4 regions of the Hoeflea sp. IMCC20628 genome follow, and region 4 is predicted to be linked to each of the others. Evidence: predicted binding sites of a transcription regulator. Region 4 holds the regulator's gene; each other region holds the start of a gene.
The links. The regulator PhoB, encoded in region 4, activates phosphate uptake and scavenging genes when phosphate is short. The targets are predictions, from matches to a motif close to TGTCATNNANCTGTCAT.
Positions count from the first base shown of each region.

Region 1: the regulator PhoB is predicted to act here: its motif matches at 2,884-2,900, upstream of IMCC20628_RS02735 (esterase-like activity of phytase family protein).
Region 2: the regulator PhoB is predicted to act here: its motif matches at 2,060-2,076, upstream of phnC (phosphonate ABC transporter ATP-binding protein).
Region 3: the regulator PhoB is predicted to act here: its motif matches at 2,082-2,098, upstream of phnF (phosphonate metabolism transcriptional regulator PhnF).

Region 1 covers NZ_CP011479.1:581,179-585,470, forward strand. The annotation lists gene IMCC20628_RS02725 (cytochrome P450/oxidoreductase) at 1-1,704, shown strand, start outside; gene IMCC20628_RS02730 (glycosyltransferase family 1 protein) at 1,784-2,827, shown strand; gene IMCC20628_RS02735 (esterase-like activity of phytase family protein) at 2,958-4,292, shown strand, end outside.
Region 2 covers NZ_CP011479.1:1,426,524-1,430,815, reverse strand. The annotation lists gene phnE (phosphonate ABC transporter, permease protein PhnE) at 1-59, opposite strand, end outside; gene phnD (phosphonate ABC transporter substrate-binding protein) at 135-1,046, opposite strand; gene phnC (phosphonate ABC transporter ATP-binding protein) at 1,103-1,984, opposite strand; cobalamin riboswitch at 2,166-2,347, shown strand; gene bluB (5,6-dimethylbenzimidazole synthase) at 2,396-3,076, shown strand; gene IMCC20628_RS06695 (DapH/DapD/GlmU-related protein) at 3,073-3,687, opposite strand; gene phnL (phosphonate C-P lyase system protein PhnL) at 3,684-4,292, opposite strand, start outside.
Region 3 covers NZ_CP011479.1:1,420,267-1,424,558, forward strand. The annotation lists gene IMCC20628_RS06650 (DUF3419 family protein) at 1-339, opposite strand, end outside; gene IMCC20628_RS06655 (UDP-2,3-diacylglucosamine diphosphatase) at 389-1,204, opposite strand; gene phnF (phosphonate metabolism transcriptional regulator PhnF) at 1,307-2,062, opposite strand; gene phnG (phosphonate C-P lyase system protein PhnG) at 2,166-2,648, shown strand; gene phnH (phosphonate C-P lyase system protein PhnH) at 2,648-3,268, shown strand; gene IMCC20628_RS06675 (carbon-phosphorus lyase complex subunit PhnI) at 3,272-4,292, shown strand, end outside.
Region 4 covers NZ_CP011479.1:3,833,916-3,838,207, reverse strand. The annotation lists gene pstB (phosphate ABC transporter ATP-binding protein PstB) at 1-370, shown strand, start outside; gene phoU (phosphate signaling complex protein PhoU) at 417-1,139, shown strand; gene phoB (phosphate regulon transcriptional regulator PhoB) at 1,168-1,851, shown strand; gene IMCC20628_RS18020 (hypothetical protein) at 1,861-2,178, opposite strand; gene IMCC20628_RS18015 (GcrA family cell cycle regulator) at 2,343-2,867, opposite strand; gene IMCC20628_RS18010 (aspartate aminotransferase family protein) at 3,344-4,292, shown strand, end outside.

The sequences.
Region 1 (4,292 bases), 1.6 Mb from region 4:
CCGGAGCAACAGGTTGCGGTCGCCGATACGGTCGGCCGGTTCTGGCAATTTGCCGGCAAGGTGCTCGACAAGATGCGCAAGGAGCCTGACGGCACCGGCTGGATGCATGACGCCATCCGCAAGAATGCGGACTATCCCGACATTGTCACGGACTCCTATCTGCACTCGATGATGATGGCGATCATCGTGGCGGGTCACGAGACCACGTCGCTGGCAAGCACCAATGCACTCAAGCTGTTGTTGTCCAACCGACTGGTCTGGGAGCGGATCTGCAAGGATCCGGCGCTGATCCCCAATGCCGTCGAGGAGTGTCTTCGACTTGAGGGCTCAGTGGTGGCATGGCGGCGGAAAGCCACGCGAGAGACGGAGATTTCAGGCGTCACAATTCCGAAGGATGCCAAGCTGCTGATTGTCAGCGGCTCGGCCAATCATGATCGGCGTCATTTCGAGAACGGTGACTTTCTCGATATCTATCGCGACAGCGCGGTTGAGCATCTGACCTTCGGCTATGGCAGCCACCAGTGCATGGGCAAGAACTTTGCCCGGCTGGAGATGCGGATTTTCATCGAGGAGCTGACACGCCGGCTGCCGCACATGCAACTGGTCGCAGATCAGCAATTCACCTATCTGCCGAGCCTTTCCTTTCGCGGACCCGACAGGCTTCTTGTCGAATGGGACCCGGCCAACAACCCCGAACATGCCGATCCGTCGCTTGCAGCTTCTAGCATCTCATTTCCAGTCGGCGCCCCTTCAGCCAAGGAAATCGCACGGAGCGTTCGCGTTGCTGAAACCAAGCTCATTGCCGAGGGGGTCAAGCTGGTACGTCTCGAAGACCCGGATGGCTTGCCGCTGCCGCCGTGGACGCCTGGTGCGCATATCGATGTCGTGTTCGATGAATTCAGCCGTAAATATTCGCTCTGCGGAGACCCTTCAGATCCGCTCTATTCAATCGCCGTGCTGCGGGAGAATGAGGGGCGAGGCGGGTCGCGGTTCGTTCATGACCAACTGGTTCCGGGAATGACGCTGCACATGCGCGGCCCAAAAAACTATTTCCGGCTCGAGGAGGATGCCGATCGTCACATCCTCATTGCCGGGGGCATCGGCATCACGCCGATCGTGGCAATGGCTGACCGGCTCAAGGCTTCGGGGTGTGACTACGAAGTTCACTACGCTGGCCGGTCGCGTGATCGCATGGCTTTTCTGGACCGGATGGTTGCCGATCATGGCGCAAATGTCGTGCTTCATGTTTCAGGTGAAGGGACCCGCGCCCAAATGAATTCAATCGTCGACGGTTGGAGCGTTGGAACACGGATCCACGCCTGCGGACCGCGGGGCCTGCTCGGCGAACTGGAGTCCCTTTGCACACATTTGCCGGAAGGCGCCTTCAAATGCGAGGCGTTCAGCACCGATGCTGGCAGCGGCGCGCATGCCGACGATACCGCGTTTGTGGTGGAGTTGAAGGATTCCGACCTGACGTTGACGGTCCCCACTGGCAGCACACTGCTCGAGACTGTGCGGGCGGCCGGTATCGATGTGCCGAGCGATTGCGAGGAAGGTCTCTGCGGCAGCTGCGAGGTTCGGGTGCTTGAGGGAGCTATCGATCATCGCGACAAGGTTTTGTCATCAGCTGAAAGAGCGGTAAGTGACCGGATGATGGCCTGTTGCTCGCGTGCTGCCGGCGGAAAACTCAAGTTGGCGCTTTAAGCCGGACCGCCGCCACAGTTGATTGATTAGTGGTGCGCCGCTATCAGACCGCGACAGACTGAACCAGGCGGACCGGTGCATGCCCAAACTGCTGATTGTTACCGATGCCTGGCGTCCGCAGATCAACGGGGTGGTCCGGTCGATCGAAAACCTGGTGCGCGATCTCGCGTCGCTCGGCATTGATGTTGATATTCTTTCGCCTGCCGAATTTCGTACTCTGCCTTTGCCGGGTTATCCGGAGATCCGGCTGGCTTTTACGACGCCTTGGGCTGTGGCGCGGCGCATGGCCGAGTCAGCTCCCGACTATATCCATATTGCCACGGAGGGGCCGCTGGGTTTGTTGGCCCGCCGTGCCGCGCTCAAGCGCAATGGTTTCACCTCGAGCTATCACACCCGGTATCCGGAATATGTCTCGGCGCGCTATCCCATGCCGGAAAGCTGGCTTTATGTCTTCATGCGCTGGTTCCACAATGCCGGGCGCGGCTGTCTGGTGGCAACGCAAAGCCTGCGAAGCGAGCTCCAGGCCAAGGGCTTTCACAATCTGCACATCTGGTCGCGCGGCGTCGACACCAAGCTGTTTCACCCGGATTATCCGGCGCCGCTTGATCTGCCGAGGCCAGTGTTTTTGCATGTCGGGCGGATGGCGGTGGAAAAGAATGTCGAGACGTTTCTCGCCATGGATCTGCCCGGGACCAAGCTGGTGGTCGGCGGCGGGCCGATGCTTGAGGATTTCAAGGCGCGCTACCTGGATGTCACATTTACTGGCGCCAAATCCGGGGCTGAACTGGCGGCGCTTTACTCGATGGGCGACGTCTTCGTGTTTCCGTCGCTGACCGACACTTTTGGTTTGGTCTTGCTCGAAGCCCTGGCCTCCGGGGTTCCGATTGCTGCCTATCCGGTCACAGGGCCGGTGGACATTCTGGGTGATAGCGGGGCGGGCGCGCTGGATCAGGATCTGCGCAAGGCGGCGCTTGCCTGTCTTGGAGTTCCGCGTGAACTCCCCCGCAGGCGCGCTATGGATTTTTCCTGGCAGGCCTGCGCCCGGCAGTTCCTGCATGCGACCTATATCAGCTATGGCGTGACTTCGAATTTGAAGAACGCGGAACGGGCAGCAGATCTGTAACTGTCGGCGCTGACGGAAGTGGCGGGCCTCATGGGGAAAGCCTGTCTTCATAAAACCGTCATCTCAGCGTCATGATGCTGCAATCGTGCCTGTGCCACATCCCCGGATATCAAAACCGGGAGATTGCCATATGTCACGACTGCTCAGCTTCACCTCCGTTCTTGCCTTGATCGCGGCTTCCGCCTCGGCCGCAGACATGAACTTCAACCGCGTGTCGTCCTTCGCCACACCGCTCAACATGGCGGCCGGTGAAGATCAGGATCGCGAGACCTCATCCGAAATCATCGCCGCCACCGAAGACGGCATGCGGCTTGTCTATACCGACAGCCCGCTGGGTGTGGTCGGCCTCGTCGATATTTCCGATATCGCTGCGCCAAAGCCCTTGGGCAATGTCGAACTCGGCGGTGAGCCGACATCGGTCACCATCATCGGTTCAAGCGCCTTTGTCGCCGTCAACACCTCGAAGGATTATGTCGCTGTCGGCGGCAAACTGGTGACCGTGGACATCGACACCAAAGCCGTGACGGCTGAGTGCGATCTTGGCGGACAGCCCGATTCCATTGCCAAGGCCAAAGACGCTTCATTCCTGGTGATTGCCATCGAGAATGAACGCGATGAAGATCTCAATGACGGCGTGTTGCCGCAAATGCCAGCCGGGCAGGTGGCGATGATCGACGTCAAGGACGGGGCTGCCGATTGCGGCAGCCTGCGGTTCACCGATGTGACCGGGCTTGCCGACATCGGCGCGGACGATCCGGAACCGGAATTTGTCGACGTCAATGGTTTGGGTGAAACAGTTCTCACATTGCAGGAAAACAACCATCTCGTGGTGATCGGCCGCGACGGCAAGGTGATCTCGCATTTCTCCGCAGGTGCGGTGACGCTTGAAAAAGTCGACCTGACTGATGAGCGTGCAGCACTCCTGTTTATCGAAACTCAGGCTGACCGCAAGCGCGAGCCGGATGCGGTGAAATGGATCGACGATGATCATTTCGCCATTGCCAATGAGGGCGATTACGAAGGCGGATCACGCGGCTGGACCATCTTCAACAAGGACGGCAGCGTGGTTTACGACTCCGGTATGTCGCTGGAATATGCCATTGTTGAAACTGGCCATTATCCCGACAAGCGTTCTGACGCCAAGGGCGCAGAGCCTGAATCGATCGAGGTCGGCACGTTTAACGGCAAGCCCTATGTCTTTGTCGGCGCCGAGCGCGCATCTGTCGTTGGCGTTTATGATGTCAGCGATCTGGCCAAGCCGGTTCTTGTGCAGCTGCTGCCTTCGGGCATTGCACCAGAGGGCATCGTTGCGATTGCTACGCGCAACCTTGTGGTCACGGCCAATGAAGCCGACCTGATCGAGGATGGCGGCGTGCGCAGCCATGTCATGGTCTATGAACAGCAGGAAGCGCCTGCCGCCTATCCGCAGATTACCTCGCAAGGGGCTGACAGTCTCATCGGCTGG
Region 2 (4,292 bases), 2.4 Mb from region 4:
AGCGCCTGCCAGTGCCGCTCTGTCTCGGTGACCATGGGGGAATGTTGGGGCGATTTCATAATCTGGTCCTGTTGCGACAAGGAAAACCGCGGCCCCCTTTGCAAGAGACCGCGGCCGTTAGGCAGTGAGAAGGCTTACGAGCCGATCTTGGCTTTGCGAGCGTCGATGATGGCCTGGTAGAACGAGGCGTCAACTTCGGTGTAGCCCTTGTAATCGCCGCCCTGAATGGAAGCGAAGCACTCGGGATCGCTCTCGGGCAGCGTCATCATGAAGTCCTTGAACTTGGCCTTCATGTCGGTGTCCATGGTTGAACGGACGACGATCGGTCCGTTCGGGATCAGCGGCGACTGCCAGACCTGAACCAGATCACCCATGTCGACGATGCCCTTGTCGACCATCTTCTTCAAATTGCCCGATGTGTAGCCGTCCTTGAATTCGCCAACGCCGGAAGCCCAGGTGGTGCCTGCATCGAAGTTGCCCTTGACGACTTCCAGAACCAGGTTCTCGTGACCGCCGCCGAAGCCGGTCTCACCGAAATAGTCTGCGATCGGCATGCCGATGGCGGCAGGCAGCGTGACAGAAGGAACCAGGAAGCCCGAAGTCGAGTCGGGATCGGCGAAGCCAAGCTTCTTGCCCTTGAGATCTTCAAGCGTGGTGATGCCCGAATCCTTGCGCGCAACCATGACGGAGTAGTAGCCGGTGGCGCCATCAGTCTGGATCGTGGTCAGGATTGGCTCAACCGCTTTCGGATCTTCGAGATAGACCTTGGCATAGCCGGATGCGCCAAGTTCGGCGTAATCGAGCGTGCCGCCAAGCAGGCCCTGGATCACGCCGTCATAGTCGGCGGCAGGAAACAGCGAGACTTTTTCAACGCCGAGAACGGCTGGCAGGGTGTCGGTCATGCACTGGAAGCTGCGCAGACGGTCGGCTTCGTTTTCGCCACCGAGAATGCCGATGCGGAAGTCCTTGAGGTCTTCGGCAACAGCAGGCTGGACAGCGATGATGGCAGCGAACGAGGCCGCTGCGAGAAGGGCTTTTTTGAACATTGATCTGCTCCTGGTGAGATCCGGCAGGATGCCGGCTATTCCGTTGATGGGGCCTGTCACGCGGGCAAGGCGACCCCGGCGGCTGCAGGTTTGACGCAAAGCGCTGGCTGCAACGGACCGGTGGATTTCGGCTCGGCCGGCAGCACTGGGCGTCCGGCGGAAATCGATGTCGAGGTGATGGCTTCGGATATTTCGGCGCCGTCGGCGGAGGCGCCGTAGATCATCCGCACGGCCTCGGTGGTCAACTCGTCGGGCGAACCGTCAAACACCACCTTGCCGCCGGCCATGCCGATCACCCGCTCGCAATAGGCGCGCGCCGTATCAAGCGTGTGCAGATTGGTGATCACCGTGATGCCTTCGCGCTCATTGATGTCTTTGAGCGCGTCCATCACGATCTGCGCGTTGAGCGGATCAAGTGAGGCGATCGGCTCGTCGGCCAGCACCATCGAGGGCGACTGCATCAACGCCCGCGCGATGGCAACGCGCTGCTGCTGGCCGCCCGACAGGGTGCCCGCCATCTGCAATGCGGTCTGGGCGATGCCGAGACGCTCCAGAGCCATCAGAGCACTTGCGCGCTCTTCGACCGTAAAGATGTTGAGGATGTTGAGCACCGTGGAGCGATGATTGAGGCGACCGAGCAGCACATTGGTCAGCACATCAAGCCGCGGCACCAGATTGAACTGCTGGAATATCATTGCGCAGTCACGCTGCCAGTTGCGCAGATTTGAACCGCCGAGACCTGATACCGTCTTGCCCTTGAACCGGATCTCGCCGCTGCTCGTCGGCGTCAGCCGGTTGATCATGCGCAAAAGCGTTGACTTTCCGGCGCCAGAGCGCCCAATAACGCCGACCATCTGGCCTTCCGGGATCGACAGCGTGACAGCATCAACAGCGATATTTGTTCCAAATCGGCGGGTCACGTCGGTCAGTTCAAGCATGGGCAAATTCCCTCGAAATCATTTTTGGTCTTGCGACCTTCGAGGAGTGACCTAGCCCAGCCATGTGAAAGGCCAATGTCGGTTTGATGTCAGTTTTGTTACGCTCCACAGGCCCGCTTCCAAAACGGCCGACCGTCCGGCATTTGTGCCGTTGGCGGGCTTGCGCTCCCGTCTCCGCCGTGGCCCTATGCGCAGGTCTGGTGCCCGTCAAAAGCGGGAGAATCGGGAATTCGGTGAGACTCCGGAACGTGCCCAACGCTGTAACGGGGATGGTCTGCGCGACATGCCACTGGGCAAGCCCGGGAAGGCGCGCAGGTCAGATGATCCGAAGTCAGAAGACCGGCCAGATGTCATAGCCTTGCCGCACATGGACGGTGCAGTGGGGTGTTACGGATTGTTGGGGATCAAACAATGCCGAAGACATATATGCTGGCGCCTGCTGTCAGCTTTTCAAGCTCGGAACGAGACGCCGTATACAAGGCCATCTTCACCCGCCGCGACGTGCGCGACCAGTTCCTGCCGGACCCGGTTCCGGGTGACGTGCTGCGGCGGCTTTTGCAAGCCGCGCATCACGCGCCGTCCGTGGGTTTCATGCAGCCCTGGAATTTCATCACCATCCGGAGCCAGTCGGTTCGCGATCAAATTGCCGATGCGTTTGGGCGCGCCAATGATGAAGCCGTCAAACTTTTTCCCGAAGAACGGCAATCCAAATACAAATCATTGAAGCTTGAAGGCATTCGCAAGGCGCCGCTCAACATCTGCATCACCTGCGACCGCAACCGCAGCGGAGAGGTGGTTCTGGGCAAAACCCACAATTCCAGCATGGATCTCTACAGCACGGTCTGTGCAGTGCAGAACCTCTGGCTCGCCGCACGCGCCGAAGGCATTGGCATGGGCTGGGTCAGCATTTTTCGCGACGCTGATCTCAAATCCATTCTCGACATTCCCGAGCGGATCGAAATCGTCGCCTATCTCTGCCTCGGCTATGTCGATGAGCTCTATGAGCAGCCGGAACTGGAGGTCAAAGGCTGGAACCGGAGGCTGCCGCTCGACGATCTGATTTTCGAGGAGCGCTGGCAGGACGAAACCTAGCCGCCTTGTTTTTCGATGAATTCCTCGACCGGCAGCGTGCGGAAATCCTGCAGCGCCGCATGCAGCTTCTCGTGCTCCCAGTCCCACCAGGCCAGCGCGTCGAGGCGGCGGGCGATGTCATCGGAAAACCGCTGCCGGATGGTGCGCGCCGGCACGCCGACGGCGATGGCGAAATCAGCGACATCTTTTGTGACCACCGCGTTGGCGCCGATGATGGCGCCATTGCCGATGCTCACACCCGGCATCACCACCGCGCCATGCCCGATCCAGGTATCATGGCCGATCGTGATCCGCTGCCCGGCGCGCCAGTCGAAGAAATCCTGATTGTCAGTCTCACCGTCAAAATACCACGACGAGCGATAGCTGAAGTGATGCAACGACGCCTGCTCCATCGGGTGCATGCTGGCATAGATCCGTACATGACTGGCGATATTGGCGAATTTGCCGATGCTCGCATAGGCTATCTGGGTGTTCTCGACGCAGTAGGAATAATCCCCCATGGTCGAGTGCGCCACAGTGCAATGAGCGCCTACTTCGGTGTAGCGGCCTAGACTGGATTCGACGATCTTGGCGCTGTCATGCACCAGCGGCGTATCGGACAGCCGGGTCATGCTGCCGTCTTTCCGGTGGCAAAAGCCGATACGTCAATCACATGATCGGCCACTGCATTGCGCACGTCCTGATCGTGGAAAATGCCGAGCAGTGCAGCGCCATCGGCCTTCTTGCGGGCAATCAGATCGATTACGACTTCGCGGTTGGCTGCATCCAGCGATGCTGTCGGCTCATCGAGCAACAGGATCGGGTGATCGGTAATGAAGCCGCGGGCAATATTGACGCGCTGCTGTTCGCCGCCCGAAAACGTCGCTGGCGGTAGCGACCAGAGTTTTTCCGGCAGATTGAGTTCAGTAAACAGATCCCGCGCCCGCTGATGCGCGATCTCCTGCGCAATACCCCGGATCATCAACGGCTCGGCGGCGACATCAAGTGCCGAGACGCGTGGCACCGCGCGTAAGAACTGGCTGACATAGCCGATGGTGTCACGCCGGATCGCCAGCACCATGCGCGGATCGGCACTGGCGATATCGATGTGTCGACCGTGATGGTTGACCAGAATCTGCCCGCTGTCGCAGCCGTAATTGCCGTAAAGCATTTTCAGGATCGAGCTTTTGCCGACGCCTGACGGGCCACCAAGCACCGCGCAGGATCCCGATTTCAG
Region 3 (4,292 bases), 2.4 Mb from region 4:
CGAGGTGTGGTCGGGCAGATGCGCAGCAGCTGCGAGCTTGAGCTTACCCAAAGCCACATGGGCGGGGGAGAGATCCACGGCAATAATCTTGGCCGGGTTCGCGGTCAGGTAGGACATGACATTGCATGAGCCCGAAGCGATGGTGACAAGGGTATCGGTCTCCTTGAGCGCCAGAGCTTCCATATCGACCAGCGGATCTTCCCAGATCTGCGGATAGACCAGGCCGCGGAACGCTGCCGAGAACACCCGCTCGAGAATGCCGGTCGAGGACAAGGCCGTGTTGCGGACGACCGCACCGTCGATACGAGCGCCGACGGCGGTGGTTTCAATCATGGTCATTGTGATAACTCCGAGGGAGAGAAGAGGGGGCGGCCAGTCATGATAAGAATCATGCCGCTTGGTCCTGCTTGCCTGGTATCTGTTTGAGGGGGGCGCTCTTGGCGACCTGTCCGGCCTTTTCCGGGATGCGGCGTGACCAGTCGATGATCTCCATACGGCCGTCGGAATGCTCGACGACGGCGGTGCAGCTTTCCACCCAGTCGCCGGTGTTGATGTATCGGATGCCGCCGCGCATCTCGTTGGCGGCGTGATGGATGTGACCGCAGATGACGCCATCGGCGCCATGTTTACGGGCTTCATCAGCCAGTACTTCTTCGAAGTCGGAGATGAAGTTGACGGCGCCCTTGACCTTGAGCTTGGCCCAGCGGGAGAACGACCAGTAGCGCAGGCCCAGCAATTTGCGGGAGCGGTTGTGCCATTTGTTGGTCCACATCGCCAAGCCGTAGGCCATGTCGCCCAGATGGGCGAGCCAGCGGTGGTTCATCACCACCATGTCGAATTCGTCGCCGTGGATGACCAGCAACCGCTTGCCGTCGGCGGTTTCAAACACATCGCGTTCGCGCACTTCGATGCCGCCAAAATGAACGCCCTGATAGTCGCGCAGCATTTCATCGTGATTGCCCGGCACATAGATGATGCGTGTGCCCTTGCGGGCCTTGCGCAGCAGCTGTTGCACCACGTCGTTGTGAGATTGCGGCCAGTAAAAGCCCTTGCGCTTCATGCGCCAGCAATCGACGATGTCGCCGACCAGATAGATCGTCTGTGCATCATGCTCGCGCAGGAAATCGATCAGGATATCCGCCTGACAATCGGGAGTGCCGAGGTGGATGTCGGAAAGGAATATCGTCCGGAATTTTTTGGTCACGGAGCCCGCCTGAACCTTGAGCAATCGTCTTGCTGGCAGGCTTAAACACGATTCAGTTCTCAGTTTTGTGACGGTGATTGTGACAATGCGGTAGCGGCGGGGTCAGCCTGTGTCGCCATTTCCCTTGGATGCATCGTTGTCGATGAGCAGTTCGACCCTGTCGGCAGCAAAGCGGGATTCGCCGTAGAGGACCGGCTGGCCTCGGGAATCAATATCAATCGCGCGGGTCAAGAGGACGATGGCGCCGGGCGAAAGTGCGAGCAGATCGAGATCTTCGCTGCTGGCATGCCGGGCTTCGATTGCCGTGGTCTTGCGGGTGTAATCGTCAACGCCGAGCAGCGCCAGGGACGCCGTGATCGAGCCGGTCTCGGCATAGAGGTCGGCGATCTGAGCGAACCGCGCCGCGTCAAACCAGGAAGTGGCGGCCGAAACCGGCACGCCGTCAGCAGCCGAGACTGTCGACAGTTCGATGACTGGCGTGCTTTCAGGCAATGACAGTGCCGTGGACACATGGAGCGGGGCGGGCAAAGTCTTGCTCGACAGCAGCTTGCCGGACCGGGTTTGCGCCTGATTTTCCAGGCCTGAGGAAAAACGCGTGCGCTGGCCGATGGGATAACGAAGACGCTTGCGGTCATTGAGAAAGGTGCCGCGGCCTTGCTCGGCGCGCAGGATGCCTTCCTTCTCCAGCGCTGCAATCGCGGCGCGGACGGTATGCCGGTTGACGCCGAAGCGGGTCGCCAGTTCCGCCTCCGAGGGCAGGCGCTCATCGGGCGCAAGTCCAGTGAGAACCGATTGGCGGATCTGGTCGGCGACCTGCCGCCACAGCGCGATCCCGGTGCGTCTTTGCACAGTTTTCAAACCGGCTTTCCTTTCGTGGTGTCACAGGCTCGTCATACGCGCCGTTTAAGTGTAGCGTAAGTTATATAATTGTCTAGATAAATAGACAAATAAGGAGTTCTCAATGTCGCTTGCGAAGAACGTGCAGGAAAACGCGCTAGCTCCGGACATCGCAGCGCGTCAAAGACGCCTGTCAGTACTGGCGAAGGCGCCAGGCAAGGAGTTGTTGTCGTGCTGGAAACAGGCCGAACTTGACCCCGAGGTGCATCTGTTGCGCGGCCCGGAATCGGGCCTTGTCGCCTTGCGCGGCCGTATTGGTGGAAACGGTCAGCCATTCCATGTCGGTGAGATGTCAGCCACACGGGTGACTGTGCGGATCGGGTCCGGTGAGGTCGGGCATGCAATGATCAGCGGGCGCGACACACGCAAGGCGCAACTGGTCGCAGTCATCGACGCGCTGGCGCAGGATCCCGCCCATGCGAACACGATTGAGCAGGTGATCGTTGCTCCGCTCGAAAAACTGGCTAGCGAGACAGATGCCAAGCTGCGCGAAGAGACCGAAGCGACCCGGGTCAATTTTTTCACCATGGTGCGAGGAGAAGACTGATGTCTGCTGCAACACACTCATCGACCGTTTATGAAGGCGGGTTCGCCGATCCTGTCGGCGCGTCGCAAAGCGTGTTCCGGGCATTGATGGACGCGATGGCGCGCCCCGGCTCGGTACATGCGTTACCGGTTGTGACTGCGCCGCCGGCACCGCTCACGGCCTCTGCAGCTGCGCTGATTGCCACGTTGGCCGATGCCGATACACCGGTCTGGCTTGATCCAGCACTGAACAAGACTTCTGCAGTCAAGGACTGGATCGTGTTTCACACGGGTGCGCCGGTTACCGTGCATCAGTCGGAAGCTGCATTTGCGCTGGTGGCGAGCCCGCAGAGCCTCTCGGCGCTCAACGGATTTTCGCTTGGCACCCAGGAGTTTCCGGATCGCTCGACGACAATCATCCTGCAGGTTTCCAGCCTGACGGACGGTGCCGCGCTGAAGCTCGAAGGTCCCGGCATCAAGCAGCAGGCAAGCCTGTCGCCCGATCCGATGCCGCCGCATTTCGAGGCGCAGTGGCAGGCCAACAGGGCCGCCTTTCCGCGCGGCGTTGACTTGATCCTCGCCGGTCGTGATTGCGTGGCGGCTCTGCCGCGCAGCACCCGTCTTGTCCGTGAGGGAGCGTAAGCCATGTATGTTGCAGTCAAGGGCGGGGAAGCCGCCATCGCCAATGCTCACCGTCTGCTTGGCGCACGTCGCCGGGGGGACACGCAGGTGCCGGGGCTGACGCTCGAGCAGATTGCCGGGCAGTTGTCGCTCGCCGTCGATCGGGTGATGGGCGAGGGCTCGCTTTACGATCCCGAGCTTGCCGCTCTTGCTATCAAGCAGGCGCGCGGTGACCTGATCGAGGCCGTGTTTCTGCTCAGGGCCTACCGGACAACCCTGCCGCGGTTTGGTCATTCCGAGCCGATGGACACCGGCGAAATGCTGGTCGAGCGGCGAATTTCGGCGATCTACAAGGATCTGCCGGGCGGCCAACTGCTGGGCCCGACATTCGATTATACCCACCGCCTGCTTGATCCGGCTCCGGCTGGCGACGAGCCTGTGCAGGCACCGGAGACCGCGCCAGAGAGAGGTGAGAAAGTCACTCGCGTCTCCGACATTCTGGGCGATGAAGGGTTGATCGAAGATGATCCGGTGACGGACGCATCGCGGCCGGTGGCCGACATCACCCGCACGCCGACCGAATACCCGATGGGTCGCGATGCGCGGCTGCAGACACTGGCGCGTGGCGATGAAGGGTTTTTGCTGGCGCTGGCCTATTCAACCCAGCGCGGCTATGCGCGCAGCCATCCGTTTGCCGGTGAAATCCGCATCGGCGAAGTCGATGTCGAGGTGATGATCCCCGAACTCGGCTTCACCGTGGCAATCGGCCGTGTGAAACTGACCGAATGCCAGATGGTCAACCAGTTCCAGGGCTCGGCCAAGGCGCCGCCGCAGTTTACCCGCGGTTATGGGCTGGTCTTCGGACAGGCCGAGCGCAAGGCGATGGCGATGTCGTTGTGCGATCGGGCGCTGCGCGCGTCCGAGCTCGGCGAGGACATTGTTGCTCCGGCGCAGGACGAGGAATTCGTGCTGTCGCATTGCGACAATGTGCAGGCGACCGGCTTTGTCGAGCATCTCAAGCTGCCGCATTACGTCGACTTTCAGG
Region 4 (4,292 bases):
CAAGGCCGGCCTGTTCAACGAGGTCAAGGACCGTCTGCACGAGCCCGGAACAGGCCTGTCCGGCGGCCAGCAGCAACGGCTTTGCATCGCCCGCGCCATCGCCGTTAGCCCCGAAGTGATCCTGATGGACGAGCCCTGTTCGGCGCTTGACCCGATCGCCACGGCCAAGGTCGAGGAGCTGATCGACGAATTGCGCGAGAACTACACCATCGTCATCGTCACCCACTCGATGCAGCAGGCGGCCCGTGTGTCGCAACGCACGGCGATGTTCCACCTGGGTAAGCTCGTCGAGGAAGGCCCGACCGACAAGATGTTCACCAATCCGGACACAAAGCTGACCCAGGATTACATCACCGGCCGCTTCGGCTAATGCGCCCGCCACGCGCATCACGAATACAGAATTGAAGGATCACAAAATGCCCGAAGCTCATACCGTCACAGCCTATGATGACGAACTCCGCTTCCTCGTGCGCCGCTTGTCGGAAATGGGCGGCATCGCCGAGCGCATGGTCGCCGACGCGGTCGCGGCGCTCGTCAACGCCGACACGGCGTCCGCGCAGCGGGTCATCTCCGAAGACTTGCTGCTCGATGAGGGCGAACGCGAGATTTACGACAAGGCGGTTCTGATCATCGCCAAGCGCCAGCCGATGGCGTCGGATCTGCGCGAAATCATCGGCTCGATCCGCATCGCGTCGGACCTCGAGCGCGTCGGTGATCTGGGTAAGAACATCGCCAAGCGGGTGATCGCCGTCCACACCATGGCGCAGCCGCGCAAGCTGGTGCGCGGACTCGAGCATCTGGCCGAACTGGCCCTGACCCAGCTCAAGGAGGTGCTCGACGCCTTTGCCACACGCTCGCCGGAGCTCGCACACACCATTCGCGAGCGTGACGAGGAGATTGACGCGATCTACACCTCGCTGTTCCGCGAATTGCTGACTTACATGATGGAAGACCCGCGCAACATCACTGCCTGCACCCATCTGCTGTTCTGTGCCAAGAACATCGAGCGCATTGGCGATCACGCCACCAACATTGCCGAAACGGTCTATTACGTTGCCACCGGCGAGCAACTGTCCGCTGACCGCCCCAAGGACGATGACACCGCCAGCATGATCGTATCCGATCCGGGTTCGGCGTGACAATGCGGGGAGTTTACAGATCATGGCGATAAGCCCGCGCATTACAGTGGTTGAGGACGAGGAAGCACTCTCGGTGCTGCTTCGCTACAACCTGGAAGCAGAAGGCTACGACGTCGACACCGTTCTCCGCGGCGACGAGGCCGAGATCCGGCTGCAGGAACGTGTCCCGGATCTGCTGATCCTGGATTGGATGCTGCCCGGTATTTCCGGCATCGAATTGTGCCGGCGCCTGCGCGCACGGCCTGAAACCGAACGCTTGCCGATCATCATGCTGACGGCGCGCGGCGAGGAAAGTGAAAGGGTTCGCGGGCTCGCAACGGGTGCCGACGATTATGTTGTCAAACCGTTCTCCACGCCAGAATTGCTGGCCCGGGTCAGGGCGATGTTGCGCCGTGCAAGGCCGGAAAGCATTTCCACACTGCTCAAGGTTGGCGACATCGAGCTGGACCGGGAAACGCACCGGGTGCGCCGCCGCGGCCGCGACGTCAAGCTGGGGCCGACCGAGTTCAAGCTTCTTGAATATCTGATGAGCTCACCCGGCCGGGTTTACTCGCGGGCGCAACTGCTCGATGGCGTCTGGGGTCACGATGTCTATGTCGATGAACGAACCGTCGATGTGCATGTCGGCAGGTTGCGCAAGGCGGTCAATCTGTCGGGTATGCGCGACACCATCCGCACCGTGCGTGGCGCCGGCTATTCGATCGAGAGCTGACCGGGGACCTCAGGGGATGGTGACAGTCAACGTTTCGGCCGTGAGTTCACTGCCGAGCTCGACACTCCGGTCCTGCTTGTCGATGACGCAGATGTAGCTCACAAAGGCGTCGCCGCCTTTGGCCTTGCCGGTCACCACAGCGAGACCGAAGCTTTCGCTGCCGAAAGGATCGACGGCGGCCTTGCCGTCGTCGAGCATAGGCGCGGCCGCCTCAAGGCATTTGCTGCGCACCTCGGCGGCAAATTCAGCCCAGGCGTCATCCGAGGAGGCTGCGGCAGGTGCGATGGACATCGGCAAAAGCAGAAGTGCAGTCATCAAATGGCGCATCGGCCGATCCTCTTTGCCTGATTTTGAGTGTGTCGCGACCGACAACTTACATTGATTGCGGTCTCCGCGTCACCATCCATGATCTCAACCGTCACGGCCACACGAGCGCAAAAAAAAGCCCGGATTGATGGATCCGGGCTTTGCTGTCTTCAATCGAAATTGGTTCAGCGGGCGCGCTTGCGCTCGCTGGACGGCTGGAACGCCAGTTTGGCGTGGTAGCCGCAATAGGGAGACGCCTCGCCTGAATCATTGCCGCAGAAATGAAAGCCCTCTTGCAGAGGATCGCCAAGTGGCCATTTGCAGGTCCGCTCTGAAAGCTCGATCAGCGTAAGGCGCCGTGAAATAGGCACCACAACGTCATCGACCGGCCGCGTATCGATGTTCTCCACGGCTACGACGTCGAGATCATCTTTCAAAGCTGCGCCGCCGCTTGAACGGCTGACGGTGCGTGTTGTCTGTGTCGCCGTGCGTCCGGCATAATTCGGTGCGCGCGGTGCTGCGGTTGTGCGTTTGGTCCGCACGGCCGCCTGACCGCCGCTTTTGGCTCTGCCGGGAAGGTTGAGGCGATGCACCTTGCCGATCACAGCATTGCGGCTGACGCCGCCCAACTGTGCCGCAATCTGACTGGCGCTCAGCCCGTCTGCCCAGAGTTTCTTGAGTCTTTCAACCCGATCATCAGTCCAGTTCATGCCTTGGTCTCCGTTTATCCCGTGTTCCGGGATGGCAGAATCCCTCACCGCCGCTCCGGATGACCGGAGCTCAAGCGCTCGGTTACTGTGAGGTGAATAGTGTCCGCCGCGAACGTCTAATTCATAAATTCAACTTAGTGGTTGCATGACTCTATGACAAGAGTCAGGCGAATCATGCCGATTCCTTTTTTCGGTTTTCCCCAACTTACAGGTTGAGACTGGCTGAAGGCCGTGCCGCACTTCCAGACAGCCATCCCGATATGCTCCCGCATAAGATAAAGTGCAAACCGGCGCTGGACCAGGCGCACAGCTTGTCTCATTGACAGTCCATACCGAAATGTAAATAGTGCCCACGCCGCCCCGGAATGGGCGGCATTTTTGGTTTTCCGGCACTGGGTGACTGGGCGGAACGCAACAACCTCCGCCAAGCTTCGGTCAATGCACCGATGCCCGGTGTCCAATGGGAGATGAGCGCCATGGCTGATGTCAAGCCGCTTTATGATACTTACAATCGCGTTCCCTTGGTCTTTGAACGCGGGCATGGCGTGTGGCTGGAGACGAACACTGGCGAACGCTATCTCGATTTTGCCGCCGGCATCGCGGTCAATTCGCTCGGCCATACCCATCCGCATCTTGTCGAAGCGCTGAAAGCGCAGGCCGACAAATTGTGGCATCTCTCCAACGTCCATGAAATTCCGGGTCAGACCCGGATGGCCGAACGGCTCACCGAGGTGACTTTCGCCGACAAGGTGTTCTTTACCAATTCGGGTGCAGAAGCGCTCGAATGCGCCATCAAGACCGCGCGCCGGCATTTCTATGTCAACGGCCAGCCGGAGCGCTACCGCATCATCACCATGGAAGGTGCGTTTCACGGCCGGACGCTGGCAACCATCGCGGCCGGCGGCCAGGCCAAATATCTTGAGGGTTTTGGTCCCAAGGTCGAGGGCTTCGATCAGGTGCCGTTCGATGATCTTGAAGCCATCAAGGCGGCCATCACTGAAAACACTGCAGCCATTCTTGTTGAGCCGGTACAGGGCGAGGGCGGCGTCCGGCCGCTGTCCAACGAAACCCTGCGGGCGCTGCGCGATCTGTGCGACGAGCAGGGAATCCTGCTGGTTCTGGATGAGGTCCAGTCCGGTGTCGGGCGGACCGGCAAGCTGTTTGCCCATGAATGGGCCGGGATCGAACCCGACATCATGGCGATTGCCAAAGGCATCGGCGGCGGCTTCCCGTTTGGTGCCTGTCTAGCCACGGCAGATGCTGCTGACGGCATGACGCTGGGCACCCATGGCACCACCTATGGCGGCAATCCGCTTGCCATGGCAGTTGGCAACGCTGTGCTGGATGTCATTCTGGAAGAGAATTTCCTGCCGCATGTCAACGATATCGCGCTGGTGTTGCGGCAAGGACTTGCCTCACTCAAGG